DNA from 3 places in the Arthrobacter sp. MMS24-T111 genome. Region 2 is predicted to be linked to each of the others. Evidence: riboswitches for the same ligand, from Rfam matches in the RefSeq annotation. Region 2 holds a riboswitch; each other region holds the start of a gene.
The links. A riboswitch is a leader RNA that binds a small molecule or an ion and turns the genes downstream of it on or off. The one in region 2 is predicted to bind S-adenosylmethionine.

Region 1 (9,585 bases), 2.0 Mb from region 2:
GGGCCATTCCGGTGTGGTCCGGGGGCAACAGGCGGGTCATCGAAGACGTCATCCAAACGGATGCGGCCTTGAATCCCGGCAATTCAGGCGGCGCGCTGGCAGACACGCACTCGAGGATCGTTGGGATCAACACGGCAGTGGCGGGAGCAGGGCTTGGGCTCGCCATTCCCATCAACGCCACCACGCGTCGGATCATTGCCGCTTTGCTTGCGGACGGGAGGGTGCGCCGGGCCTACCTGGGCTTGGTGAGTACGCCCATCCAGCTCACTCCCAGCGCTGTGATCCGCACCGGGCGGCGCGAAGGGCTGCGCGTTGTGGAGGTGCTGCCTGAATCTCCGGCGGACAAGGCAGGGCTGGCGGCCGGGGACATCCTCCTGACGGCGGGAGGCCGTCCTGTCAGCAACGCCGAGAGCCTGCAGCGGCTCCTGTTCGCGGACGCCATTGGCCAACCGCTCGATGTCGCCGTGCTGCGGGACGGCACCGAAGTGCACCTCACCGCCGTTCCGGAGGAAATGACGGGCAACGGAACTCCGTAGGCACCGGGGCCGGTGCGTCCGGAAGCGCTAGGCTCCGGCTGCCGGCGCTTCCACGTCCGCGATGCCTGTGAAACGCGTCCCGACGCCGTCGTACTCGCCACGGACGCAACCGGGCTGTACCGGTGGGATCTCTTCCGGGGCGTGGTGCCCGCACACCACGTAGGTAAAGTCCGGCCACCACTTCTTGGGCCGGGCCGCTTCCTCATACCCGCACACGGCGCACTCGAGATGGACCCACACGGGCCGCTTGCCTGTCCGGTTGGCCCGTGACTGCACCAGCCACGGGGGAGGATTGTCCAGGATGCCTCGGAAGCTCGGCTTCCGGCATCCACTTCGGCAGGCCATGGCGCTGCGCCATTTCAAGGGGTACATCCAGGGCTATTGCGGCGTCACGTCTGCTGATCATCACCATCCACCATACGGGAACCCGCCAAATCGCGTCTTGCCCCGGAGCCCCTCAGCCGGCGGTTCCGGCAACGCCGCTGGTCAGGGCAGATCCAGGCTGCAGCCGGGGTGCGGGGCGTCGCTGGAGACCCACAATGCCGAGGCGATCTCATCGGCGAGGTCGTACTCCCGGGCACCCCCGATCCGCACCACCAGCGCGCCGCCGAAGGGCCGCCGCCCCAACACTTCCACGCGGGCGTCAAGCTCGATGTCCTGCGAGGCAAGGTAGCGGAGCAGCTCAGGGTTGTCGTCGCTGATCCGGGTGATCCTGCCGGTATGGCCTTCGTCCAGTTCGGCGAGGAGGTGGGCGCGCGGCATCAGCACTTGGCCGTCCGCCGTGGGAATGGGATCGCCGTGCGGATCCCGGCTGGGGTCCCCGAGCTTGGCGGCGACGCGCTCTATGAACGTGTCCGACACTGCATGCTCCAGCTGTTCGGCTTCATCGTGCACTTCATCCCAGCTGTAGCCCAGGCGTTCCACGAGATAGGTTTCGATCAGCCGGTGGCGGCGCACCATGGCCAGCGCAAGCCGCAGTCCCGCGTCGGTCAGGGTCACGGCACTGTACGGTTTGTGGTCCACCAGGCCCTGGTCCTTGAGCTTGCGGACCATCTCCGATACTGACGAATTCGCCACCCCGAGCCGCTGGGCCAGTTGGGTGGACGTGATGGGCTTGTCCTGCCATTCAGTGAATGAATAGATGACCTTGACGTAGTCCTCGATGGAGGAGGATGGCGCGCTGGTCTTCACAGGCTCAAGCCTACCGGGTTCCCTGCCGCGGCCGGGTCCGCGGGGCCTGCGGCGCCGCCTGGCAAAACCATCCCGCTACGCCTTCACGGCGCGCCACGCCAGGGTGAGGTAGGGAAGATCGAGTTCCTGGTCGGGCGCGTAGGCCAGGTGGTCGTGGAGGTACCAGTCCAGGTTCGCCAGGACTTTGGCCCGGGTTGCCTCGCTCGCGCGCAGGTAATAGCTCCTGGACTTGGTGAGTTCCATCAGGTCCGTGGTGGTTACCTTGTCCTGCCAGTGCGTGACATTGCCCTCAAGCCCGGTAAATTCGCGCCCCACCACCGGCTTGTGGCCCGGGCGGTACACATCGCCGGCGTGCATGATCCTGGAAAGCCTGTGCACCCAGGGTACCGAGGTATCCAGCTGGTTCCAGATGAGTCCGAGCGTTCCGTGCGGGCGCAGGACGCGGGCGAGTTCGGTGCTCGCGGGCAGCGCGTCGCACCAGTGCCAGGCCTGGGCCACGGTGACGACGTCGAAGGAGGCTTCGGCCAGTCCGGTCGCCTCCGCGGTTCCCGCCATGGCCGTGGCAGCAGGGCAGTGCGCCGCGAGTTGGGCGAGCATGTCGGTGGAAGGATCGACGGCGGTTACCTCCAGGCCAAGCTCCAGCAGCAGGGCCGTGAACTTCCCGGTACCGGCCCCTACGTCGAGTGCGTCGCGGGCCTGCGCCGGGACCAGCCACCGGGCTGATTCCACGGGGTAGCCCGGCCTGACGCGCTGGTAGTGCCGTCCGCCGTCCCGGAAACTGCCGCCAAGTTCCCGCCGGCGCCCGTGATCAAGCTTGGGGCCACACCGAACCACGCGTGGACTCCTTCAATTCCGACTGTTGATGCCCCTCGAATTTACCGCACCGCCTCGAAAATGTGCTGGGGGACCATGGGCGGGAAGTGCCCACTAGTCGTCGATACAGGGGGCCGCGCCGGCCGTGCCCGGGGTGTTGGGTGCCCAGTGCGGGTAGGTGCGGGAATCGTTGGCCGGCACCCAGCGGCCTGCGTCAACCACGTAGTCCCAACCCAGACCGCTGCTGCGCAGTGTGCGGATGCCGGCAAGGAGGCGTTCGGCATCCTCCAGCCGGGATCCGACGCCGAAGCTCGCCCGGAGTGATCCGTTGGGCAGGCCCAGGCGCTTCAGCAGCGGGTGGGCGCAGAAGCGTCCGTCGCGCAGGCCCACGCCGTGCTCCGCCGAGAGATAGGCGGCCACCAGCCCGGCGTCGTAGCCTGCAACCGAGAAATTGACCACGCCGATGGTGTCCGTTTCCGGATTGGTGTCCTTGAAGATCTGGTGGACGGTGACGCCGTCGATGCCCTGGAGGCCCTCCACCAGGAAGGAGCGGATGGCGGATTCGTGGGCGTGCCACCGGGCCTGGTCCAGCCCGGCGATCACCTGGGTGGCACGGGCCAGGGTGGCTGCGCCTAGCACGTTGGGTGAGCCGCCCTCGTGGCGGGCCGGGCCGGTGGCCCAGCTGACGCCGTCGAGCCTTGCTTCCTTGACGGCACCGCCCCCGGCCAGGTGGGGGACACCGGCGTCCAGCCAGTCCGCACGTCCTACCAGGACGCCTGCGCCGAAGGGTGCGTAGAGCTTGTGTCCGGAGAAGGCGAGATAGTCGACGTCGTCCGCGCTGATGTCCACCCGGCGGTGGGGCGCAAGCTGGGCGGCATCCACCACGATCCGTGCGCCGTACTGGTGCGCCAGTGTAGCCAAGGCCCGGATGGGGAGGATCTCGCCGGTGACGTTGGAGGCGCCGGTGACGGCCAGCAGGCTGACCCCGCCCTGCTCCAGTTCAGCGCGGACTGCCTCCAGTGTGCCGCTGATGGTGTCCGCGGCGACGATGCTGCGGTGCGGGACGCCCTGCCAGGGCAGGAGGTTGGCGTGGTGTTCGATGTCCAGGTACAAGACGTCCCCGGCGGGGCGGCCGCCGGCCAGCGGCAGGCAGCCGGCCAGCAGGTTCAGGGAGTCGGTGGTGTTGCGGGTGAAGATGACCGAATCGTCGGGGCGCCCTCCCACGAAGTCACGGACAATGTTGCGTGCGTTTTCGTACACGGACGTGCTGATCTGGGATGCGTACCCGGCGCCCCGGTGGACACTGGCGTAATACGGGAGGATCTCGTTCAGGTACGCGGACACCACTGACAGAGCCGGGGCGGAGGCGCCGTAGTCGAGGTTTGCGTAGCGAACGTGGCCGCCGGAGATCAGCGGCGCCTGGATCTCTGCGCCGGTGACCGCGGCGAGGGGACGGCCGGCGATGGCCTGGCGCGGATCCGGCGCGGCGGCGTTGGCGGTGGCGGACTGGGGGGAGACGGTGGCAGTTGTCACAGAGACCTCACTTGGATACAGGACTCCGGCATAGTGGAATCCGCGCTTGCCGTATCCGCTCCGGACCGGCCTGGTCGTCACCCGGGGCACCCCACCGCGAATGGAGGGTTGCCGGCCAGCAAACCGGGGTTTTGCGCTGGCACTCGTGACCTGGATAAAAGCGTAGAACATGGAATGGGCAGGACTAAAGCCGCAGCAATTGTTAAGGCTTTTGTTACGTCCTGCCGAAGAAACGGCCGCGGACGCCCCGCAAAGGAGGCGTCCGGCGTCGTATTATTCGATTATCTTGCCGCTAGGGCGACTGCTGGAGCAGGTCGTCGAGGTCCGGGTTCAGCCGGTGCAGTACCTCTGAATGCAGGATCGAGTTCGTTGCCAGGGCATTGCCGCCGAACGGGCCGTCCTCGCCTTCGAGGGACGTGAAGCGGCCGCCGGCCTCCACCACGATCGGCACCAGGGCGGCCATGTCGTACAAATTCAGTTCGGGTTCGCAGGCGATGTCCACCGAGCCCTCGGCCACCATGCAGTAGGACCAGAAGTCCCCGTACGCCCGGGTCCGCCACACGTCCTCCGTCAGGCCCAGGAAGTCGTCAAGGTTTCCGCGTTCCTTCCAGCCACCCAGGCTGGAATAGGAGAGGGAGGCGTCGGCCAGGTTGGACACGTTGGAGACCCGAAGCCGGGTGGCGGCGGCCAGGGACCTGCCCATGTACGCCCCCATGCCTTTGGCAGCCCACCAGCGCTTGCCCAGTGCCGGTGCGCTGACGACGCCCACCACCGGTTCGCCCTCGTCCACCAGGGCGATCAGCGTGGCCCAGACCGGGACGCCACGGACGAAGTTCTTGGTCCCGTCGATGGGATCGATGATCCAGCGCCGTGAGCCGTGGCCGGTGCTGCCGAATTCCTCACCCAGGACGGCATCGCGGGGCCGGGAGCGGGAGAGCTGGCCACGGATGGCCTCCTCGGCCGCCTTGTCGGCGTCGGTGACCGGCGTCAGGTCCGGCTTGGTCTCGACGTGGAGGTCCAGGGCCTTGAACCGGCTCATCGTCTGGTCGTCCACGGAGTCGGCCAGGACGTGGGCCAGGCGCAGGTCATCGTTGTAACTCGAAGCGGGTTGGATCATGGTTCCAAACTACCGTCTGCGGGCGTTTCTGCCGGGAGAACGCGTCAGTTGACGCTGCCAAGCTCCTTCGTTTCCTGTGCTTCCATCCTTGGATCGGCACCGAGCAGCCGCCGCAGGGACGCCAGGCGGGCGGCGCCGGTGGGGCCGGCGTGTCCGCCATCCACCCACTCGTCCAGCCCGCAGTTGACCGCCGTTGCCGTGTGCTTGCAGCCGCGTTCGCAGTTTTCGATGCCGGGGGAGAGATCCGGGAACGAGCGCAGGATCCTGTCCGGATCCACATGCGCCAGGCCAAAGGACCGGATCCCCGGGGTGTCGATGATCCAGCTGCCGGGCGGCGCGTCCGCCAGCCGAAGTGCCAGCGCGGACGACGACGTGTGCCGGCCGCGCCCGGTGACGGCGTTGACGCCGCCGGTGGCGCGCTCGGCACCCGTCAGTGCGTTCACCATAGTGGATTTGCCCACCCCGGAATGCCCCAGCATCACGGTGACGGTACCGTCGAGGTGCGCGCGGAGGGCGGCCACCGCGGCGCTGTCCAGCCGGGCCGAGAGGCCGTCGTCGGACCGCGCGTCGATCCCGGAGGCCTGTGCGTCGGCGGTCTTGCTGATGATGACCGGGAAGTCCAGGTGCGTGTAATTGGAGAGGAGCTCGGCGGGGTCCTTGACGTCGGCCTTGGTCACCAGCAGGATCGGCGCAATCCCGGCATCGTAGGCCGCCACCAGGGCGCGGTCGATGAAGCCGGTGCGTGGCTCGGGGTTGGCAGCCGCCACGACGATGACCAGCTGGTCCGCGTTGGCCACCACGGCTCGCTCCACGGGGTCGGTATCGTCGGCGCTGCGGCGAAGGAGCGTGCGGCGGTCCTGGATTTTCACCAGGCGTGCCAGTGTGTCCGGGGCTCCGGAGACATCCCCCACCAGGGAGACGAAGTCGCCGGCCACCACGGGATTGCGGCGAAGCTCGCGGGCCCGCGCGGCAATGACCACGCGCTCATTGTCCGAGTCCTCACCCACCACTGCGGTGTACCGGCCACGGTCCACCGTGATGATCCGGCCGGTCACAGCGTCATCGTGGCTGGGGCGGTCTTTGGTGCGGGGTCTGGAGCCTTTCTTGCTCGGGCGGATCCTGACGTCCGATTCGTCCCAGGAATCAGTGCTCCGCGCCACTGCCGCGCCCTTCCGGTCCGGCAGCGGACGTGCCCTCCTGGGCCAGCATGCCTGCCCACAGCTGTGGGAAGTCGGGCATGGTCTTGGCTGTGGTGGCAATATCCTCCACCTGGACGCCCGGTACTGCCAGTCCCAGGATTGCCCCGGCCGTGGCCATCCGGTGGTCTGCGTAGCTGTGCACGACGCCGGCGTGCAGCCGGGCGGGGCGGATGAGCAGTCCGTCCGGGGTTTCCTCGGCGTCCCCGCCGAGCCGGTTGATCTCTGCCACCAGGGCGGCCAGCCTGTCGGTTTCGTGTCCTCGCAGGTGCGCGATCCCGGTGAGCCGGGAGGGCTCCGAGGCCAAGGCACACAACGCGGCGACGGTGGGGGCGAGTTCGCTGGTGTCCGCGAAGTCGCCACCTTTGATCTCCGGACCGCCGGTGACGGTCAGGACGCCGCCGGCCAACGTGACCGTGGCACCCATGCTGGTGAGGATGTTGCGCCACAGGTCGCCCACCTGCTGGGTTTCCGCCGGCCAGTTGGGGATCCGCACGGTTCCCCGCGAGGCGAGGGCCGCCGCCAGGAACGGGCCCGCGTTGGAAAGGTCCTGTTCGATCCGCTGGTCGAAGGCACGGATCGGTCCGGGCGCCACCACCCAGTGGTTGGGCACGGAATCGTCCACGGACACGCCTGCGCCGCGCAGGACCGCGACCGTCATGTTGATGTGGTCCAGGCTTGGTACAGGTTTGCCCACATGCTCAAGATGCAGGCCGTCGTCGAACCGTGCCCCCACGAGCAGGAGGGCGGAGACAAACTGGGACGAAGCGCTGGCATCAATCACCAGGTGGCCGCCCCGGACGGAGCCTGTGCCCGCCACGACGAACGGGAGGGACGACGGGGCGCTGCCGTCTTCGGCTGAGACAGCCACACCCAGGGCCTTGAGGGCCTCGATGATGGTCCCCATCGGACGCTTGCGTGCGTGCGGGTCGCCGTCGAACACGCTGGCCCCGTTGCGGAGCGCCGCAAGCGGCGGGACGAACCGCATCACCGTGCCGGCCAGCCCGCAGTCGATCCTGGCCTCCGTCACCGGCGCGGACGCGGGCAACGGGACCACTTCGAGGTCAGGACCGAAGGTTCCGTCGCCCGGGACCTCCGTGATCGTGGCGCCAAGCTGCCGCAGCGCATCGATCATCAGCGCGGAATCCCTGGAATGCAGGGGCGCCCGCAACCGGGACGGCCCATCCGCCAATGCCGCCAGAACGAGGTACCTGTTGGTCAGGGACTTCGAGCCAGGCACCGTGACGGTGGCATTGACGGGCCGGGAAGCGAAAGGCGCGTCCCAGTGCTGGACAGGTGTTCCGGCGGCGTCCCGGGCGGCAGTTGCTGCGGTCATTCGTGCTTAGGCTCCCGTGGCGTGGTCGACGGCGCGGCGGACAGCCTTGTCCGCCTTGTGCAGCTTCTTGTTCGTGGTCTTGCGCGCGTCGGCGGCCAGGTGCGAGGCGTTCCGGCGGGCACCTGCGGCAAGGTGTTCGGCGCGCCAGGCCAGCCCCGGCTTTCCTGCGGTGTCCACCGAAGCGAGCAGCGCACCGCCGCTGAGGGACAGGTTCTTGAGCAGTTGGTTCCGGCGGGTCTCGCGCCCTTCCTTGCTGCTGATGTCCGCGCTGCGCCACTCAACGAACGTGTTGAGCAGGGAAACCACCGTCAGCAGCGACGCGGAGAGCCTGGAGAACTTTCCAAGGCCGAACAGGACGCCGGCGCCCACCTGGGTACCGCCGATAACACGGGCGAGGGTCTTCTCGCTGGCCTGGAAGGGAAGCGAGGCGGCGGCCTTGCGCAGCAGCGGTGAGAGCTGCTGCGCGGTGTCGTCGGAGTTCTTGAGCTTATCCAGTCCGGCAATGACAAAACTGGAGGCGAGCATGGGCCGTGCGAGCGTGCGGACAAAGGACATGGATTTCCTCCTGGATGGACGAACCGCGGAACGCGGCGGAGTCGGTCCTAGTCTTGCACTTTTGGGGAATATTTGCCTGCGGGAAGGGGTTATGGCTGACGGGTCACTGACATGCGGCCCGATGATCATTCACCCGATACAGAGCGGAGTTGGCCCTTGGGGAAGGTGTTGGACGGAACGAGGCCTGCGGGTCCGGTGGCAGTGGAAGCACTGGCTGCCGATCCCCTGGAGTACGGCACGCCCCGGGCAGGGCGCCTGACAGTAGACTTGAAGGCAATGAGCACCCTGGATCCGGCCGTCGCGGCCATGTATGAGGCTTCACCTGGCGCAGCGAACGGCTCGGCACCGGCCCCGCCGGCATCTGCCGCGCCGGCGGAGGAGGTTGGTCCGGCCGCAGGACCGGAAACCGAGGACGCCGCCCTGGACGTTGCCGCGGAGACCGTCGAGGACCGCCGCCTGCGCTTCGAACGGGACGCCATGCAGTACGTCGACCAGCTGTACTCCGCTGCGATGCGCATGGCACGGAACCCCTCAGATGCCGAGGATTTGGTCCAGGAGGCCTACACCAAGGCATTTTCGGCGTTCCACCAGTACAAGCCGGGCACGAACCTCAAAGCGTGGCTGTACCGGATCCTGACCAACACCTACATCAACCTCTACCGCAAGAGGCAGCGCGAGCCGCTTCAGTCCAATTCGGACACGATCGAGGACTGGCAGCTGGCCCGGGCGGAGTCCCATACGTCGAGCGGACTACGGTCGGCCGAGGCCGAGGCGTTGGACCACCTCCCGGATTCGGACGTCAAACGGGCGCTCCAGGACATTCCGGAGGAATTCAGGTTGGCGGTATACTTCGCCGACGTCGAGGGCTACGCCTACAAGGAAATCTCAGACATCATGAACACGCCCATCGGCACCGTGATGTCCCGGCTTCACCGCGGCCGGAGAATGTTGCGGGACATGCTCGCGGAGTACGCCGCCGAGCGCGGATTCAAAACAGCCGCTGATGCATCGGATGCGGCAGGAAGCAAATCACAGGAGAACAGGAAATGAGCGACTGCCAGGGATTGGGCGATTGCGACGACACACGGATGCAACGCATCTATGAGTATCTTGATGGGGCATTGACCCGCGAGGACCTTACTGAAATCAAGAACCACCTTGACGACTGCCCCGAGTGCGCGCAGCAGTATGACCTTGAGTGCGTGATCCGCAACATGGTCAAGCGCTCCTGCACAGAGTCCGCTCCGGACAACCTGAAGAACGCCATCCTGGACCGGATTCACGCCATCCGTCCGGTGGAGGCGTAGG
Region 2 (9,585 bases):
CTGGACCGGATCCGCGACAAGCTGGCGGTCCTGACGGCGTTGAGCGCCAACTCGCCGTACTGGAACGGCGTCCCCACCGGTTTCGAAAGCTACCGCACCCAGGCCTGGAACCGGTGGCCGACGTCCGGTCCGGCCGCGATCTACGGGACGTACCCCGCGTACCGGAGGGTGGTCACCCGGCTGCTGGACACCGGCGTGATGCTCGATGAGGGGATGCTGTATTTCGACGCGCGGCTCTCCCGGAACCACCCGACGGTTGAGGTGCGGGTGGCCGATGTCTGCCTCCGCGCCGAGGATGCAGCCTTGATCGCCGTGCTGGTCCGCGCCCTGGTGGAATCAGCCGGCAGGGAATGGCGCGAGGGCGTGGACCCGGCGCCCGTGCCCACTGTCCTGCTGCGGATGGCCTCCTGGCAGGCCAGCAGTTCGGGACTCAGCGGCGAGCTCCTGGACTTCGGGAACTTCCGCCCGGCCCCGGCCGCGGACGTAGCCCGTTCCCTGGTGGACTACCTGGCACCTGTCCTGCAGGAACAGGGCGAACTGGCCTTGGCCCGGCAGGGCGTGGAGCACATCATCGCCCGCGGGACAGGGGCCGCCGAACAGCGCCGGGCCCGCGACAGGGCGCTGGCCGGACCGCCTCCCGAGGATATGGGTTTCGGGGCAGTGGTCCGGCACGCCGTTGACGTCACCATGCGCGGCGCCCTGGATCTTTCCGACGTGGAAGACACTCCGGAACTCCTGCGGGTCCGCCAGGCCTGACGCCTTAGATCTGCTTCAGCGCCTGTTCCAGGTCGCGGATGAGGTCGTCCGCGTCCTCGAGCCCCACGGACAGCCTGACCACGCCGTCGCTCAAGCCAATGGCGGCCCGCCCCTCCGGCCCCATGGCGCGGTGCGTTGTGGTGGCGGGGTGTGTGATCAGGGACTTCGAATCGCCGAGGTTGTTGGAGATGTCGATGATCCGCAGGCCGTCCAACAGGGCGAAGGCGGCCTCCTTGCCGGAGCGCCCGCCCGAGGGCGCCAGCTCAAGGGTGAGGACCGTGCCGCCGGCGCTCATCTGCTTCGCCGCCAGCTCATACTGCGGGTGCGATTTCAGCAGCGGGTACTTCACCCAGCTCACGGCAGGCTGCTCCTCGAGCCACTCGGCGAGCCGCAGGGCGGTGGTCGAGGAGTGCCGGACGCGCAGGCTCATGGTTTCCAGGCCCTTGGTTAGGACCCAGGCGTTGAACGCCGAAAGCGCCGGACCGGTGTGGCGCATCAGCTGCTTGACCGGGCCGTCGATGAACTCCTTGGTGCCAAGGATGGCGCCGCCCAGGACCCGGCCCTGCCCGTCGATGTGCTTGGTGCCGGAGTACACGATGACGTCCGCGCCGAGGTCCCCGCAGCGCTGCAGCAGGGGAGTGGCGAAGACGTTGTCCGCAACTACCTTGGCGCCGGCGGCATGGGCCAGTTCGCTCACCGCCGCGATGTCCACGATTTCCTGCATCGGGTTGGACGGGGATTCGAAGAAGACGGCGGTGGTGGGCTTGGACAGGGCCTCGCGCCACTGGTCCAGGTCCGGGCCGTCGACGAAGACCGTTTCCACGCCCCACCGCGGCAGGATCTCGTTCAGGATCACGAAGCACGACCCGAACAGTGACCGGGCGGCCACCACCCGGTCACCGGCGGCGAGCAGCGCGCCCAAAGCGGTGAACACCGCGGACATGCCCGACGCCGTCGCGAAGCAGGCCTCGGTGCCTTCCAACAGCCTGAGCCGTTCCTGGAAGGTGGCCACGGACGGGTTGCCGTAGCGCGAGTACACGAAGCGCTCGTCCTCGCCGGTGAAGGCGCGTTCGGCCGCGGCCGCGGATTCGTAGACGAACCCGGAATTCAGGAAGATGGCCTCTGAGGTTTCCTGGAAGTTGGTGCGGTCCAGCCCGCCGCGGACAGCCTGGGTGTCGGGGTTCCAGCCGGGGGCGTCTTGATTGAAGGTCACTTAGTTCTTTCCGAGGTTGGTGGGCAGGCCGCGGTTCTTCCAGCCGTTGACGGTCCGTTCGCCGTAGCGGTCAGGTTCCCCCTCGAAGCCCTCCAGGACGTTGTAGGAAGTGAAGCCGGCCTGGGTGGCCGCCACGGCCGCGGCGATGGATCGCTGGCCCGAGCGGCACAGGAACACCAGCTCCGCGCCGGGGTCCTCGGGCGCCTGCTCCTTGAGGTCCTTCACGAAATCGGGGTTGGGGATGCCGCCGGGGAAGGTCCACTGGATGAAGAGCGGATCGTTGTCCGTTGCCTTGGTGTCCGGAATGCCGATGTGGGCCCATTCGCCCTCGGTGCGGACGTCCACCAGGATGGCGCCCTGCTCCAGCTTGGCCCAGGCTTCCTGCGGCGTCAGGTCTCCCGCGTAGCTCATGCGTGGCCCTCGCCGTCGAACTCGCCTTCCAGGTCGTCAACGGCCGTGGCCACCGCGGCGTCTGCCGACGCGATGGCGGCCGGGAGGACAACGGCCTGGGCCACGATGACGCTGCTGCCGTTGAAAGTGGCCGCCGGGCTGCCGTGCAGGACATAACCGTCCGCAAGCGCAGCCGAGATCCGCTCACAGAAGGAGCGGTCGTCCGGGCCTGTAATCAGGCGGTAGGACAATTTTTCGTCAGGGGCGGGTGCGTCAGACACGACGGATCTCCTTCTTTCACGCTTGCAGCTCGAATCGGTCGATATGCCAAGTATTCACCTGAGGCACCCCGCCGCGAGAGGAGGGTTGCCGACCGGCCAGTCAGGGCTTGACACCGGTACTCATTACTCCCCAAAAACGTAACACCTGCGCCGCCAAGCCGCACGGCCGCCGTCGTCATGTTCCGTAATTGAGAGCCCGCGACCACCGCGTCACGGGAACCCGGCGGGGCCGCGGGACCGATAAAGTTTTCTACCGGGGCGCCGCCCTGCCGTCACAGTGGGAGTACCGGGGGGTCTTGCCAGCATGCGAGCAGCAATATCGCACCGCCAGGCCGGCCGTCGTCGTGCCCGTCATCGTTTCCTCGGGGCTTTCCTGGCCGCCGCCGTCGTCGTGCTTCTGGCGCTGCTGGCGCCCGCCGGTGCCGCGCAGGCGGCCTCCGCGGTACCGGACCAGGGCAAGCCCTGGCTGGGTGCCGTCCTTGAATGGGGTGAGGATACCGCCGCCGGATTCTCCGACCGGCTGGGGGCGAGCCCGGCAGTGTTTGGCCACGACATCGCTCTTCCGTTCCGCGACTCGGACCGGAACAACATTGAGGGCTTCCTGCAGCAGGCCGCGGCCAAGGGCGCCCACGCCATGCTCACCGTGAAGCCCACCGTGCCGCTGGACCAGATCGGCGCCTCCGAAGCGGAAGCCTTCGCCGGCAAGGTCCGCGACCTGACCTCCGGGTTCAAGGGCCGGCTGTTGGTCCGGTTTGCCCCGGACATGAACTCGAGTTGGGTGCCCTGGGGGCAGCAGCCGGGCGCCTACCGGGAAGCCTTCAAGGCGGTCGCGGCAGCGGTCAGGAAGGACGACGGCGGCCGGGCCGCCATGGTCTGGGCGCCGTACCTGGGCAAGGACTACCCCTTTGACCGGAACCGGAATGCCCCGCCGCCGGGAAGTGACGGCTTCGCCCTCCTCGACACCAATGGCGACGGCGCCTGGAACGGCTCCGATGCCGCCTACGCCCCCTACTATCCGGGGGACGACGCCGTGGACTGGGTGGGCCTGACCGCCTACCATGACGACACCGCCGGTGGGGCTGCCGTCAACACCGTGCCGCGTGCCGGTGAACTCCAGGAGATGCTGACCGGCTCGGGCGGCGAGGACTTCTACAATGCCTATGCGGAGGCCCGCAAGAAGCCATTCCTGCTCCAGACATCGGCGTTCTACAGCCCTGCTGCCGGCGGACCGCCGGAGGCGGATATCAAGCCGGCCTGGTGGGACCAGGTGGTGGGTACCGCCACCTCGCCGGCTTTCGCCAGGACGGCAGCGGTGGTGTGGGACGAGCGCACCAGCACCAGGGATACCGGCGTGGCCAGCATCGACTGGCTGCTCACCGGAAATCCCGCCATCGCCAAAGCCGCGCTGGACCGGCTGAAGTCCTCCGCCGTGGTCACCGGGCCGGTCACCGACGTGGTTGCGGACGGATCGTATGTCCGGGCCAACACGCTGTCCGGGGCAGCGGTCTGGACCGTTGCCGTGGCGATGGCCATCCTCCTGGCGGCGCTGTGGCAGATTCCACGCCGGGTCAACGCCGCCACCGCGTGGAGCTACCAGGACCCGGGAAACAGGGACTCGCGCGTGGATTTGCTGCGCGGGATGGCCATTGTCTTCGTGGTGGTCAACCACCTGGGCCTGGTCTCGCTGTTCCAGCTGCTCACCCAGGAGGCCGTGGGCTTCGTTTCCGGTGCCGAACTCTTTGTGCTGTTTTCCGGCCTGGTGGTGGGCATGGTCTACGGGCCGAAGGCCAGGGAAGACTTCGGCAAGGTTGTGGACCTCACCTCCCGCCGGGCGGGGAAGCTCTATGTGACCGCCCTGTCGGTGCTGATTGGCGTCTTCCTCATTGCGCAGCTTCCGTTCTTCCACACCGAGGCACTGACCACGTTCGTGGACCAGGGGACGGGCGGGGCCGGGCATAACGGTGCCGGCCGGACGTACGACCTCTACGCCGGGATGTCATCGCTGTTCCAGTTCCCGGTGCCGCCCCAGGTCCTGCCGGCCATCCTGCTGCTGCAGTTCGGGCCCTGGCAGTTCAACGTCATGGGGCTGTACGTGGTTCTTCTCCTGGTCAGCCCCCTGATCCTGGCGCTGCTGAACCGCGGAAAGGCCGTGTGGGTCCTGGTGGCGTCGCTGGCGGTGTACGCCGTCGGCGCCGGAACCAGGTTCCGGATCCTGCCGTCCCAGTTCGAGGACTCGTTTCCGCTGCTGGTGTGGCAGGTGCTGTTCGTGCTGGGGCTGGTGGTGGGATACCACCGGCGGAGCATTATCGCGTGGTTGTCGGCCCATGCCTGGGTGGTGGCAGCCTGTACGGTGGCCGCATTCGCCTTGGCTTTCCTCTCCTGGGGAAACCCCTACTTGGCCAACAACTACGACGTCCGGCTGGCGCTGATGCCGGACGCCACCTACCGGGCCATGTATGACGCCCTCTTTGGCCGGACGTACCTGGCCCCGGGCCGCCTGCTCAATGTCGTCTTCCTGGTGGTGGCGGCGTATGCGTTCCTCAGCGCCTACTGGAAGCCGGTTGAGCGGGCCCTGGGCTGGTTCCTGATCCCGCTCGGCCGCGCAACCCTCTATGTCTTCATCATGCATGTGGTGCTGATCGCCGTCGTGGCCAATATCCCCGCGCTCCAGCAGGAGAGTATCTTCCTCAACACCGTGGCGTACGCCGTGGTGCTGGCCCTGCTGTGGGTGATGGTCCGCACCAGGTTCCTGTTCCGGATCATTCCCACTTAGGCCGCATCCCCACCGGGCCCCTATGGCCCGGGCATGAAAAATGCTGCGGCACGGTGGGTGCCACAGCATTTACGTCATGGCCAGGCAGGGACTGGGAATCCCCCGCGGCTTCTTGTGTCCTAGACCAGCTCGGGATACGAGGACACGATGTAGTCGGCGGCAGCCGGCCCTTTCATGCGCAGGCCCTTGCGGCTGCCCGGCAACCGGGTCTTCATGGCCGACCAGAATGTCGTTTCCGTACCCGGCTGGTGCTGGTTGATGAAGCACCAGCTCATGTACAGGCCGTAGAAGCGGTCGCGTTCCAGGGTGGACTCGGAGGTCTGGTCGAAGTAGGTGGCGTCTTGGAGAAAGAGATCAAACTGGGAATGTGCCATGATGGCGTCCCTTCGCTATGTGCGTGGCGCCGCCGTTCGGCTACAGCAGCGAACCTCGATGCCCTGCACTGTTGGCAATCGGGTCCATAGATTAATCCTGTGAAAGAAACCGGGATCATTAGCGCCGTCAACGCCTGTCTACACTGTAGACTTTACCCGTAGACTACATATGAGGCAACCCTCTCGAATGAACTCGGGTCAGTTGTCCGCAGCGAGGACAAATTCATGACTTCCCCCAAACCATCCGGTACCGGCAAGGCCAAGGCCAGGCTCAGCCGGGACGTCGTGCTGGCAAAAGCGCTGGAAATGGTGGATGCGGAAGGCCTCGAAGCATTGACCATGCGCCGCCTGGGCCAGGAGCTCGGCAGGGACCCGATGAGCCTTTACCGCTACGCGGAAAATCGGGCTGCCTTGCTCGACGGGGTTTCGGAACTGGTGCTCGACCAGCTCACCATCCAGCAGGATGATCCGGACTGGAAGGCGCAGTTGCGGGCGATCGCCCATAACCTGCGGGCCCTGGCACTCAAGCATCCCAACGTGGTGCCCCTCCTGGTGACCAGGCCCCTCTCCACGCCCCTCGGTTTGCGGCCGCTGGGCACGCTGCGGCCGCTGGAGAAGATCCTTTCCCTGCTGGTGTCGGCAGGGTTCGAGCCCTCAGACGCGCTGCACGTCTACCGCGTGTACTACGGCTTCCTCTACGGCCACATCCTCAACGAACTGCAGGAGTTCGTGGTGGACCCCGAAGAGAACGAGGTGCTGCTGCGGCTGGGGCTCCACCGCCTTCCGGCCAAGGAATTTCCCAACCTGCGGGCATTGGCCCCGGCGCTGGCGGATTACGACGGCGCCAGCGAGCTCGACCAGGGGCTCACCATCCTGTTGTCCGGACTGGAAGCACAGCTGTCCCGGCAGGCGGCGGCAGCGCTCGGTTAGGACGGAAGCGGCGGCGCAGCATTATTCGAACGAGGCCCGGCGCCGGTCCTGCACGCGGGTGTTCCAGACATCCGGCCGGTTGACCTGGAACCGGCGGCCGGTCAGCGCCTTGGCGTTCAGCCGGACGTAGTTGGCCTTTTCGCCGGGCTGCCAGGGTTCCAGGCCGAGGCCGTCCACCTGGTCCTTCACCGCCTGGTCGTCGATGATCCCGGTATCGCCGCGCACCACCACGCTCCACGCCATTTCGGTGGCGGGGTCGTAGCCGTCGATCTCCAGCGCCGCCGGCCGCTCCATTTTGGCGCCCCAGAGCTTGGAACCGGGCGCGGTGCGGAAGACGATGCTGCGCAGGTGGACGATGTAGTTCACGGGAAAGATCTCGGGATGCTCGTCCACCACGATGGCCAGCCTGCCCACGGTGTCATTGGCGAGGAGTTCCCAGCAGTCGTCAAAGGAAAGGTTTTCGATCGGCAGCTTGTGCGAGTCCATGGTCCACACCTTACGGGTGAAGCCGGGAGGGCAAAAGGGGCCGGTGGCCCTGTTGCGCGGCTACTGGATCCCGGCGAAAAGCCCGCTCAACTCCGCAGTCAGTTCCTTCTGCACGGCCGGCGTGCCGATCTCCTTGCCGTCGATCCGGTTCACCGGGGCCAGCAGACGGACGCTGGAGATCAGCCAGACCGCATCCGCATCCAGCAGGTCGCGGGGCTCCAACGGGCCGTACCCCAGCTCCCACCCCGCCGCCTTGGCCGCCGCGAAAAGCGCGCCCTGGGACGTTCCGGGCAGGATGCCGCTGTCCAGCTGCGGCGTGATGAGGCGCTTGACCGCAGTGCCGTCGTCGGACTTTTCCACGTGTGCCAGCAGCACCGTGGAGGTGGGCCCTTCCAGGACGCGGCCGTCGGATGAGGTGAAGATGACGTCGTCCGCGCCCTGCTTGTGGGCGTGCCGGAGGGCCGCCATGTTCACCGCGTAGGACAACGTCTTGGCACCCAGGAGCAGCCACGGGGCCCGTTCGGCCACGTCACTGTCATAGCCGCGGTCCAGCAGGATCACGTCGATGCCGGTTTCCCGCTGGCGGCGGCCCGCCGCCCCGGCGGGTGAGACCTGCACCCAGGCGGTGGGGGCCGGGGCGCCCTCGACGCCGCGGGTCACCACCAGCTTGACCACCAGTTCGTCGGCATCAGCGTCCGACGGCGGGTTCCCGGCGCGGTGCCGGGCAACGGCGGCCGCAATGGCGCGCTGCCACACGTCCTGCCCGGGAATCTCGAGGTCCAGCGCGCGGGCGGAGCCTGCGAGCCGGTCCAGGTGGGCCTGCATCTTCCGGACCGCTCCGCCGACAGCCAGCATGGTTTCGAAGATGCCGTCCCCCGCGTGACGCCCAGGTCCGTGACCAGGAGCTGCGGTTTGGCGGCGTCGGCCACCCTGCCGTCAGGGTAGGCAGGGTCAAGGAAGACGAGAACCACGGGGGCTGGAGAGCTCATGGCACCAGCTTAGTGCGGCGGCGCCGCTAAGCTGGGCGGAGTGCGCCGGCCGGAACCGTCCCCGGAGCCCGACCTCCCCGGGAGTTATTGACGTGTTGTGGCCTTTTTCGCTTGCCGGCACCGCGCCGACGTGGGTTGTGGTGCTCCTGGGCTTTGCCGACCTGGTGATCAGGGTCCTGGCGCTGGGCATCATCCCCGGCAACAGGCGTCCCACCACGGCCATGGCCTGGCTGCTGGGGATCTTCTTCATTCCGTTCCTTGGCCTGGTCCTGTTCCTGCTCTTCGGCAACTTCCAGCTGTCCAGCCGCCGCCGGGCGCAGCAGGAGCTGGTGAACGACCGCGTGCGGGCCGGTATCACGGCTTTGTCGGACGTCGAAAGCGACTACCCGGGCCCGGAGTGGGTGAAGTCCGCCGCGGAACTTAACCGCACGCTGGGATCACTGCCCATGGTGGACAACAACTCCGTGGACCTCATCCCCGGGTACCCGGACTCCATCCTGGCCATGACCAACGCGGTGCGGAAGGCAAAGACCTTCGTCAACGCCGAGTTCTACATCATGAGCTCGGACCACGTCACCAACGACCTGCTCACGGCCATGGAAGAGGCCGCCGAACGGGGTGTGGAAGTCAGGCTGCTGTTCGACCACATCGGCACGTTGCGCATCAAGGGCTACCGGAAGCTGCTCAAGCGCCTGCGGGCCGGCAAGATCCAGTGGAAGCGGATGCTTCCCCTCCTCCCCATCCATGGCCAATGGCGCCGGCCGGACCTGCGCAACCACCGCAAGATCATGGTGGTGGACGGCGAAATCGCCTTCACGGGGTCGCAGAACCTGATCGAGCCCTCCTACAACAACCCGCGGCACCGCAAGGCCGGCCGCGAATGGGTGGAACTCATGGCCTGCCTGCGGGGCCCGATCGTGACCACCCTGAACGTCGTCTTTGCCACCGACTGGCTGAGCGAGACCGACGAATCCCTGGAACACCAGCTGCAGCTTCCCGGCGAATCCCGAGCCCGGAGACGTCACGGCCCAGGTGGTGCCCAGCGGCCCCGGGTTCATCACGGAGAACAACCTCCGGCTCTTCAACACGCTCATCTACTCCGCGCAGCACCGGATCTCCATCTGCAGCCCCTATTTCGTTCCGGACGACTCCCTGCTGTACGCCATCACCACCGCGGCGCAGCGCGGGGTCGACGTGGAACTGTTCGTCTCGGAAAAGGGCGACCAGTTCCTGGTCCACCACGCGCAGCGGTCCTACTATGAAGCCCTCCTCGAGGCAGGGGTGCGCATCTACCTGTACAAGGCGCCGTTCGTGCTGCACGCCAAGCATTTCACCATCGACGACGAAGTGGCCGTCCTGGGATCCAGCAACATGGACATGCGTTCCTTCTCGC
Region 3 (9,585 bases), 3.2 Mb from region 2:
CACCGTGAAGGTGGTCGCGCCGGAGGCGGGCTGACCGCCAAGGCCGCGGCGCCGTCGTCGTACGCCTATTTGTTGAGCACCTCGTGGGTGAGGAATTCCCCCACATGGCCGATCTCCTGCTGGTTGATCCCGTGCCACATGCCTGTGTAGAGCACCTTGGTGAGCTTGACGTGCTTGCGCACCCAACCCATGGTGAACTCGATCTTGTCCTGGGTGATCACCGGGTCTTGCTGGTCCCGGCCCCAGAACATGGGGATGGTTCCGTCCAGTTCGGCGTCCTTGAAAGTGGGGTCACCGGCGGCGTCCACCACGAAGCCGGAGAGTCCGACGACGGCTGCGAAGTCCGTGGGACGCTGCCGGAGGAGGGTGGTGGCCATGGCCATGCCCATGGAGAAGCCCAGCAGCGAGACGGAAGGATGGGCCTGTTTGATGGTGTCGATCCATTCCAGGACGTAGGCCGACGCCGCCTTGACCCGGTCCAGGGAGTAGTCGATGGACGCCGTCAGCGGGAACCAGGTGAAGCCCGGGCCCATGGCGATCGGCGCCCGGACGGACGCCACCGCGAAGTCCCCCGGAAGCATCCCGGCAAGGCTGAACAGGTCCTGTTCGTTGGCCCCGTAACCGTGGAGCAGCACCAGCAGCGGCTTGCCGGCACGCTGGTCTTCGGGGTGGGACCACAGGACAACGGGAGCGGGAAATACTTCGGCGTCAGTCATGGTTTCCATTCTTACAGTTACCCGAAAGTAACAACCTACGTTGGCGTAGCCATTGAAGCGGAAGGCAGGATAGGACAGTGACTGACGCAAGTGCCATCCAGACCCCGTCCGTGCACCCCGGTTCCCACCCCTGGAGCCGGTACGTGGCGATGGGCGATTCCTTTACCGAGGGCATCGGCGACCCTGAGCCCGCAAGCCCCGGAGGCCACCGCGGCTGGGCCGACCGGGTGGCCGAAGAACTGGGCCGCACCAAGCCGGACTTCGCCTACGCCAACCTCGCCGTCAGGGGCCGGCTCCTGCAGCAGATCGTGGACCAGCAGCTGGCTCCGGCTTTGGAACTGAAGCCGGACCTGGTCACCTTGTCAGCAGGCGGCAACGACCTCATCCGCCCGGGCGGCGACCCCGACGCACTGGCCGAAAAGCTCGATTCCGTAGTCCAGATCCTGTCCATGGGCGGCGCCACCGTGGTCCTGTTCAACGGTCCGGACACAGGCTCCTCCGTCCTGGGCAGGATCCGGAGCAAGGTGGCCATCTACAACGAGAACCTGCGGACTGTCGCGGCCCGGCACGACGCCGTCATCGCCGACATGTGGTCCCTCCGGCAGCTGAGCGACCCGCAGATGTGGGACCAGGACAGGCTGCACTTCTCCCCGTTGGGGCACCACACAATCGCGGCCATGGTGCTGGACTCGCTTAACGTTGAACATTCGCTGGAACCCCTCCAGCCCAAGGCGCTGCCGCCCCGGACGTGGCGCGAGGCAAGGACCGGGGACCTGGTATGGGCGCGCGAATACTTCGTGCCCTGGGTGCTGCGCCGGCTCCGGCACCAGTCCTCAGGTGACGGCATCACGGCGAAACGGCCGACGCCGGGTCCCGTCTTCGGCCCGGGCGTTCCGCTCGGATCCGGCGAGGGTCCGCTGGGAACCTCGGAACCCAGCCGCCGCTAGGACCACCCGGGGTTACGCTGGAAGGACAACCTTTGAGAGGCGCGGCACCGTGAGCAGCTTGTTTTTGTGGATCATCATCCTGTCCTTCGTTGTCCCCACGGCCATGCGGATGTACCGGCGGTCCATGGCACGGCGGGGCCGGGACCAAGGCTTGCCGGGCCAGTACCCCGGCCAGTTTCCGGGGCAGTACGGGCCGGGAGGGTTCCCCGGGTCCGGCCAGTATCCGGGCCAGTTTCCCGGGTCCGCGGGGCCGCAGAGCAACCAGCCCCGCGACGGCTACACCCAGCAGGACTACTACTCCGGCGGCTTCCGCCAGCCCCGGCCGGCCGGTGAATCACAGCCACAGCCCTACCAGTACGGGCAGCCGCCCCTGCCGGACCCCCGGTACGGCGCTCCGCAGGAACCGCCGTTCCAGCAGTTCCCGGGTCAGCAGCAGGGTATGGGCCAGCAGTTCCCCGGCCAGCAGCAGGGTACCGGCCACACGCCGGCCGGCCCGGCGGTTCCCCCGCCGGGAGCGCCCCAGGGATTCCGGGCCCGGAAGCTCGCAGAACTTGACCAGCAGTACAGCAACGGCGAAATGTCCATGGAGGACTACATGAAACGCCGCGGCGACATCATGAACGGCTGACTGCCTGCGGCGGCCACGCCTCAAGCCCGGAGCAACGCCTCAAGCCAGGAAGAGCCGCCTGACCACTTGCCCGGACGCCAGCGCATCCAGGCCTTCATTGATCTCGGCCAGCGGCCGGGTATCGGTGTGCAGCAGTTCCACCGGAAGCCTGCCTTCCCGCCAGTAGCCAAGGTACGCCGGGATGTCTCGGCGGGGAACCGCGTCACCCATGTAGGAGCCGAGGAGCCGTTTGCCGGCTCCTGCGAACTGCAGTGCGGGAACGGCCAGTTCAGCTGACGGATGGGGCAATCCCACCGAGACCACCGCGCCACCCCGCGTCACCAGATCAAGGCAAGTTGCGATCACGCCGGCCGAGCCGACTGCTTCGACGGCAACATCCACCCCGTCACCGGCAGCCTCGGCAACAAGGCGGGGCGCATCCGCAGGCGTTCCCACCGCCGTGGCACCGGCGTCCAGGGCCAAGGGGTGCTTGCCCGGATTGGGGTCGATGGCAATCACTGCGGCGGCCCCGGCGAGGCGGGCCGCCATGACGGCCGACAAGCCTACTGCGCCGAGGCCGAAGACTGCCACGGACTGACCCGGACGGACGGACGCCGTGTTGAGCACGGCTCCCATTCCGGTGAGCACAGCGCAACCAAACATCGCCGCGACGGTGTCCGGGACGTCGTCGTCAATCACCACTGCCGATTCCCGCGCCACCACGGCGTAATCCGCGAACGCCGAGACGCCCAAATGGTGGTTGATGCGCTCCCCCGCCGGCGTGCGCAGCAAGGCCGGCCCGTGCAGCAGGTCACCGGAGCCGTTGACCTCCGCTGCGCGGTGGCAAAGCGCGGGCCTCCCGGCCCGGCAGGCACGGCAGTGGCCGCAACTGGGCACGAAAACGAGGACCACGTGGTCTCCCACGGACACATCGGCCACCCCGTCGCCCACGGACACCACCCGTCCCACCGCTTCGTGGCCCAATGCCATCGGAAGCGGCCGGACCCTGGAGCCGTCCACCACGGACAGGTCCGAATGGCACAGGCTCGAATAGGTGATGTCGATCCCAAGCTCACCGGCACGCGGCTGTGCTTGGTCCAGCTCCTGAACGACCAATGGCTTCGCGTCAGCGTAGGTGGGGTTTCCCGATGCCTGTCCGGCGGTGGGAACGGTCGAATACAGGACGGCGGCTTTCATGACACGATCATGCCGTACTTCTGCTCCGGGCCTGATGCACTGCGGCGCCGCGGCGTCCACGGCAGCGTGCACCGGAAGCGCCGCTGTGGGTCAGCGGCCCGCGGCCGGGATACGGCGGGCGCGGTTAGACCAGGAACGTCGTCCGGAGCTGGTGCCCCAGCTGTCCGATCTCGGTCAGGAAGCCGTCATGGCCTATCGGTGCCGTGATTATGTGCACGTCAACATCACCGGGCAGGGCCTGGGCCAATTCGCGGGACTGGGACGGGAAGTAGAGCCGGTCGGAGTCCACGGCGGCAACGAAGAACCGGGCGGTGGCGGATGCCAGGGTCTCGGCCAGCGGCCCGCGGCCACGGCAGATATCGTGGCTCATCAATGCCTCGGTGAGGGCGATGTAGCTGTTGGCGTCGAACCGGCGGACGAGCTTCCTGCCCTGGTGGTCCAGGTAGCTTTCCACCTGGTACCGTCCGCGGTTTGCCAGCAGTCCGCCGTGCAGCGGCGACTCGGGGGCCTGGGGTTCCCGGCCGAAGCGTCCTTCCAGTTCCGCGGCGGACCGGTAGGTGATGTGGGCAATCCGCCGTGCAAGTGCCAGTCCGTCTTCCGGACACGGGCCGCCGTAGTAGTCGCCGCCGTTGAAGTTCGGATCCTGGCGGATGGCCAGTGTCTGGGCCTGGGCGAAGGCGATCTGTTCAGCCGTGCTGGCAGCGCCGACCGAGATGACGGCGCAGCGCTGCACCCGGTCGGGGTAGGTCACCGCCCATTCCAGGGCGCGGGCACCGCCCATGGAGCCGCCAAGGACGGCGTACCAGCTCCCGATGCCCAGCTGGTCCGCCAGCCGGGCCTCGGCCACCGTGCTGTCCCGCAGGGTGACCAAGGGGAAGCGGGAGCCCCAGGGTGCTCCGTTGGGAGCGGCCGAGGACGGGCCCGTGGATCCGTAACAACCGCCCACGATGTTGATGGACACCACGAAGAACCGGTCCGTATCAACGGGAGCCCCGGGACCGGCCAGCTGTTCCCACCAGCCCTCTTCGTCGGTGTCGCCCCGGGTCACGTGGGTGCTGCCCGTCAGGGCATGCTCGATCAGGATGGCGTTGCTGCCGTCCGCGTTCAGCGTGCCCCAGGTCTCGTACGCCAAGGTCACATCCGGCAGGTAGCCGCCGCCTTCGAGCTCGAGTCCTCCAATGGAGGCGTAGCGGACAACTCCGTGTTCGGGAATGGTGGTACGGGCGACGGTAACCGTCATGGCAAGACCTCTTCTACGCGCTTGCCTGCCGTCATTTGACCGGCAGGCCAGGTCTTCACCCGGGGCACCCCACCGCGGAAGGAGGGTTGCCGGCCAGCAAGCCGGGGCTGTCACTGGCACTCATGACCTGGTTCGAGTGTACGAAACACCCCCCGGTCCAGGCCAAGAGTGTGACTGGTTGTGACTTTCCGGCGCTGCCGGCCGGCAGCGCTCCAGCGTGCCGGCGGTCAGGCGTCGGCGCCGCCCTTGGCCGCGCGGAAACCGGCCTCCAGGTCGGCCAGGATGTCGTCGATGTGCTCCAGGCCCACCGACAAGCGGACCAGCCCCGGATTGACCCCGGCCACCACCTGCTGCTCGGGCGAGAGCTGGCTGTGGGTGGTCGACGCCGGGTGGATGACAAGCGAGCGGACGTCACCGATGTTGGCCACGTGGGAGTGCAGTTCCAGGGCGTCGACGAAGCGCTTGCCCGCCTCCGCACCCCCTGCCAGGTTGAAGGCGACGACGGCGCCGGTCCCCTTGGGCCCGTACTTGCGGCCCCGTTCGTACCAGGGGCTGGACGGCAGCCCCGCGTAGGCGACCGATTCGACGTCGGCCCTTCCCTCCAGCCAGCGCGCCACCTCCGTGGCGTTGGAAACGTGCCGTTCCACCCGCAGGCTCAGCGTTTCCAGGCCCTGCGAAATCAGGAAGGCGTTGAAGGGCGAAACCGCCGAGCCGAGGTCGCGCAACAACTGGACACGGGCTTTGAGGATGTAGGAAAGGTTGGCGCCCAGTGCGCCGCCCTCGCCAAGATCCCGGGCGTAGACCAGCCCGTTGTAGGTGGGATCCGGGGTGTTGAAACCGGGGAACCGGCCGGGGTCCTTGCCGAAATCGAACTTGCCGGAGTCGACGATGACGCCGGCAATGGCCGAGCCATGGCCGCCCAGGTATTTGGTGGCGGAGTGGATCACGATGTCCGCACCCCACTCCAGCGGCCGGATCAGGTAGGGCGTGGACAGGGTGTTGTCCACGATCAGGGGAACGCCGGCGTCGTGGGCAACCTGGGAGATGCCTTCGATGTCCAGGACGTCCTGGCGCGGGTTGGAGACCACCTCGCCAAAGAACAGTTTGGTGTTGGGCCGCACCGCGTTGCGCCACTGTTCCAGGTTGTCCGGATCTTCCACGAAGGTGACCGCGATGCCGAACTTCTTCAAGGTGTGGGCGAACAGGTTGTACGTTCCGCCGTACAGGCTGGGGCTGGCCACGATGTGGTCCCCGGCCTCGGCGATATTCAGGACGGCGAAGGTCTCCGCAGCCTGCCCCGAGCTCAGCAGCAAAGCCGCCAGGCCACCTTCGAGGCTGGCGATCCGCTGCTCCACCGCGTCCTGGGTGGGGTTGCCGATGCGGGTGTAGATCGGCGCCAGTTCAGCCAGGGCAAAACGGTTGGCTGCGCTCTCGGCGCTCGGGAACACGAAGGACGTGGTCTGGTAGATGGGCAGGGCCCGGGCTCCGGTGGCGCTGTCAGGCTCCTGGCCGGCATGGATCTGGCGGGTTTCGAAGGACCATCCGTTGGACATCTCAGTCTCCTATGACATGGGCCCGGCATGCTGGGAGCACCACGGGCCGCGCTTGCTTCCGGCAATTGCCGGACAGCCTGGTCCTCACCCGGGGCACCCCACCGCGGATGGAGGGTTGCCGGCCAGCGAGCCGGGGCTTGGCGCTGGCACTCATGACCTGCGCCCAGTGTAGGAAGATCGCTCCGGCCGGGACAGCATTGTGACGAACATGGTCTTGCCGCGGCGTGCGCGCCGCGCGGCCCGCGAGGGTGGCAGCTGACGGGCGGGGGACGGATCCGGGCGCGGGAGCAGTCCCATGCGGAGGTTTTCCAAGGTTCCACAAATAATGCGAAGGATCGCCCGAGGTTTGGCTGCCAGCCGTGCCGCCCCGGATACCTTGGAAGCCGGACGTCGTTATCCGGTCGCCCCGTTACCTTTTTCGTAGCCCGTTCCTGTTGCAGGATGAGGGTGTGCTGGCCTGCCGGCCCCGGCATGATTGCCGCCCCCAGTCGTCAATGATCCGGGGGGTGTTGTCACCGGGGTCCGGTAGGTGCCGGAGAGACCGCTAATAGAGGCAGGACAGTTTGGGATCGTCGTGCGTAACGTGGATGCCGGGCTCTGACACCGAGGACAGCCCAGCACAGGTATCAGCTGCTGCGACTGGGAGGTACAGGTGATCGGAAACCACGAAAGCATTGATGTCTTCATCGGCTTGGACGTCGGCAAGGGCGAGCACCACGCCGTTGCCGTGGACCGGGCCGGGAAGAAGCTCTTCGACAAGGCTTTACCCAACGACGAGCTCAGGCTGCGCGAAATACTGGCGTCGCTGGACAACCACGGCAGGATCCTGCTCGTGGTTGACCAGCCCGCGACGATCGGTGCGTTGCCGGTCGCGGTCGCCCAGGCCGCCGGTGTCACCGTCGGATACCTTCCCGGGCTGGCGATGCGCCGGATCGCGGACCTGCACCCCGGCGAAGCGAAAACCGACGCAAGGGACGCGTTCATCATCGCCGCAGCGGCCCGGACCATGCCCCACACACTGCGATCCATCCAGATCGCCGACGAACAACTCGCCGAACTGACCATGCTCTGCGGCTTCGACGACGACCTGGCCAAACAGGCCACCGCGACATCGAACCGGATCCGAGGCCTCCTGACCCAGATCCATCCGGCACTGGAGCGTGTCCTCGGCCCGCGCCTGGACCACCCTGCCGTGTTGGATCTGCTGCGGACCTGGCCGACCCCCGAAGCCCTCCGCCATGCCGGCCGGCGCAGGATCGGGAACCGGCTCAAGAAGCTCGCACCCAGGATGGGTGAACGTCTTGCCGGCGAGATCATCGAGGCCCTGGACCAGCAAACGGTGACAGTGGTCGGAACGAACGCTGCGACCATCGTGCTGCCCCAACTGGCGCGGATGCTCGCCGATATCCGCGAATCGCGGGACACCGTTTTCGCCCAGGTTGAAGCCCTCGTGGAGGCCCACCCTCTTCACCCGGTCCTGACGTCGCTCCCGGCGGTCGGCGTCAGGACCGCAGCACGGATCCTCACCGAGATCGTCGGGAAGGACTTCGCCTCCGCAGGGCACCTGGCTTCCTACGCAGGCCTGGCCCCGGTGACCTGGCGATCAGGGTCTTCCATCCGCGGTGACCACCCATCCCGGAAGGGAAACAAGATTCTCAAAAGAGCCCTGTTCCTCTCCGCCTTCGCGGCCTTGAAGGATCCGCTGTCGAGGGCCTACTACGACCGGAAACGAGCAGAAGGCAAACGCCACAATCAGGCTCTCATCGCCCTCGCCCGCCGCCGCTGCGACACCCTCTACGCCATGCTCAGGGACAGCACCTTCTACGAACCCCGGCAACCCTCAGCCGCTTGACGAAAACCATAGAGGCACCCCCTACTAAGCACAAAAGGAATCCGATTCCGTTGCCCCAGTCTTTGCGCCTGGCCGTTGGCGCCGCACTGTTGTCCGTCGTCGCCCTCTGCTCAAGCGGAGCACCGGCGCAAGCCTCGGCGCCGGCAGCGGCACCCACCGCGCCCGCCGCGCCCGCGGCCGCTCCCGACAGCCCGAACGGCCGCTACCTGGTCCAGTTCCCGGCGGGAACCGACGTCCCAACGGCGGCGCGCGACCTTCGTTCCCAAGGGGTCGCCGTCGACCACACGTTCAGCAAGGCCCTGCACGGAGCAGCGATCAAAGCCACGGCGGCGCAAGCCGCCGCACTGCTGCGGTCCGGCAAGGCAACCGCCGTGGAACCCGACGCGGTATCGACGATTTCCGCCACGGAAAAACCCGCCCCCTGGGGTCTTGACCGGCTGGACCAGCAGGCGTTGCCACTGTCCGGCGCCTACACGTATAACGCTTCCGGCCTCGGTGTCCGTGCCTATGTGGTTGACACCGGAGTCCTCGCCTCCAATGTCGATTTCGGCGGACGGGTTGCCGCGGGATGGACGGCACTGTCCGACGGCGGCGGAACAAGTGACTGCAACGGACACGGCACCCATGTTTCGGGGATCATCGCCGGAACCGTCTACGGCGTGGCCAAATCCGCCACGATCGTGCCTGTGCGGACCTTGGCCTGCGACGGGTCCGGCTACTATTCGGACATCATCGCCGGACTCGACTGGATTGCCGGGGACCATGCCGCAGGAACTCCGGCCGTGGTGAACATGAGCCTTGGCGGACCGGGCAGCACCCTCCTTGACACTGCGGTCCAGAACGTCGTCAACGACGGTATTTCCGTCGTCGTCGCGGCCGGAAACTCGGCCACGGATGCCTGCACGTCCTCCCCCGCCCGGGTCCCGTCCGCACTGACGGTAGCCGCAAGCGACTCCTCGGACCACCAGGCATCGTTTTCCAACTACGGCCAGTGCGTGGACCTTTACGCCCCGGGGGTGGGCATTACCTCCACCTGGAACACGTCGTCGACGGCCACGGCATCGCTGAGCGGGACCTCCATGGCTTCACCGCACGTTGCCGGCGTGGCAGCCCTCATCCTCTCCCAGCACCCGCTCTTCACCCCTGCGCAGGTCACGGACACCGTCCTCTCGGCGGCTGTTCCGGGAACCATCGCCGGTGCCGGCGCCGGAACGCCAAACAAACTGCTGCACGTGCCTGCCAGCCCAAGCCTGCCCGGGGCGTTCTCGTCGCAGGCGCCGTTCAGGCAACTGGACACCCGCTACGGCACCGGCGGCATCAGCGGCCCCGTAGCACCCGGAGACACCATCCGCGTCCCCGTCACCGGCCGCGGCGGCATCCCCACCACCGGAGTCTCCGCCGTCGCCGTCAACGTCACCGCCACCTCCCCCACCAGCTTCGGCAACATCACCGTCCACGCCGGCGGCACCCCCA

Region 1: another riboswitch for S-adenosylmethionine. It lies ahead of ACX5I6_RS12440 (aminotransferase class V-fold PLP-dependent enzyme); the one in region 2 lies ahead of ACX5I6_RS03185 (DUF1737 domain-containing protein).
Region 3: another riboswitch for S-adenosylmethionine. It lies ahead of ACX5I6_RS18205 (bifunctional o-acetylhomoserine/o-acetylserine sulfhydrylase); the one in region 2 lies ahead of ACX5I6_RS03185 (DUF1737 domain-containing protein).

Annotation. Positions count from the first base shown of each region.
Region 1 is NZ_JBTZRO010000001.1:2,649,247-2,658,831, forward strand. Features, by position in the region: gene ACX5I6_RS12420 (S1C family serine protease) at 1-536, shown strand, start outside; partial or broken gene ACX5I6_RS12425 (hypothetical protein) at 564-942, opposite strand; gene ACX5I6_RS12430 (metal-dependent transcriptional regulator) at 1,023-1,727, opposite strand; gene ACX5I6_RS12435 (class I SAM-dependent methyltransferase) at 1,803-2,561, opposite strand; gene ACX5I6_RS12440 (aminotransferase class V-fold PLP-dependent enzyme) at 2,655-4,073, opposite strand; SAM riboswitch class IV at 4,111-4,224, opposite strand; gene hisN (histidinol-phosphatase) at 4,366-5,190, opposite strand; gene rsgA (ribosome small subunit-dependent GTPase A) at 5,235-6,350, opposite strand; gene aroA (3-phosphoshikimate 1-carboxyvinyltransferase) at 6,334-7,722, opposite strand; gene ACX5I6_RS12460 (DoxX family protein) at 7,729-8,277, opposite strand; gene ACX5I6_RS12465 (sigma-70 family RNA polymerase sigma factor) at 8,554-9,327, shown strand; gene rsrA (mycothiol system anti-sigma-R factor) at 9,324-9,584, shown strand.
Region 2 is NZ_JBTZRO010000001.1:693,424-703,008, reverse strand. Features, by position in the region: gene ACX5I6_RS03200 (glutamate--cysteine ligase 2) at 1-756, shown strand, start outside; gene ACX5I6_RS03195 (O-succinylhomoserine sulfhydrylase) at 761-1,969, opposite strand; gene ACX5I6_RS03190 (rhodanese-like domain-containing protein) at 1,970-2,380, opposite strand; gene ACX5I6_RS03185 (DUF1737 domain-containing protein) at 2,377-2,640, opposite strand; SAM riboswitch class IV at 2,654-2,768, opposite strand; gene opgC (OpgC domain-containing protein) at 2,945-5,413, shown strand; gene ACX5I6_RS03175 (hypothetical protein) at 5,533-5,787, opposite strand; gene ACX5I6_RS03170 (TetR/AcrR family transcriptional regulator C-terminal domain-containing protein) at 6,013-6,717, shown strand; gene ACX5I6_RS03165 (pyridoxamine 5'-phosphate oxidase family protein) at 6,739-7,203, opposite strand; partial or broken gene ACX5I6_RS03160 (aminodeoxychorismate lyase) at 7,264-8,192, opposite strand; partial or broken gene cls (cardiolipin synthase) at 8,285-9,585, shown strand, end outside.
Region 3 is NZ_JBTZRO010000001.1:3,870,706-3,880,290, forward strand. Features, by position in the region: gene ACX5I6_RS18175 (RNA-binding S4 domain-containing protein) at 1-34, shown strand, start outside; gene ACX5I6_RS18180 (alpha/beta hydrolase) at 66-716, opposite strand; gene ACX5I6_RS18185 (SGNH/GDSL hydrolase family protein) at 794-1,663, shown strand; gene ACX5I6_RS18190 (hypothetical protein) at 1,713-2,291, shown strand; gene ACX5I6_RS18195 (zinc-dependent alcohol dehydrogenase family protein) at 2,331-3,467, opposite strand; gene metX (homoserine O-acetyltransferase MetX) at 3,592-4,707, opposite strand; SAM riboswitch class IV at 4,720-4,835, opposite strand; gene ACX5I6_RS18205 (bifunctional o-acetylhomoserine/o-acetylserine sulfhydrylase) at 4,935-6,260, opposite strand; SAM riboswitch class IV at 6,304-6,418, opposite strand; partial or broken gene ACX5I6_RS18210 (IS110 family RNA-guided transposase) at 6,848-8,112, shown strand; gene ACX5I6_RS18215 (S8 family peptidase) at 8,163-9,585, shown strand, end outside.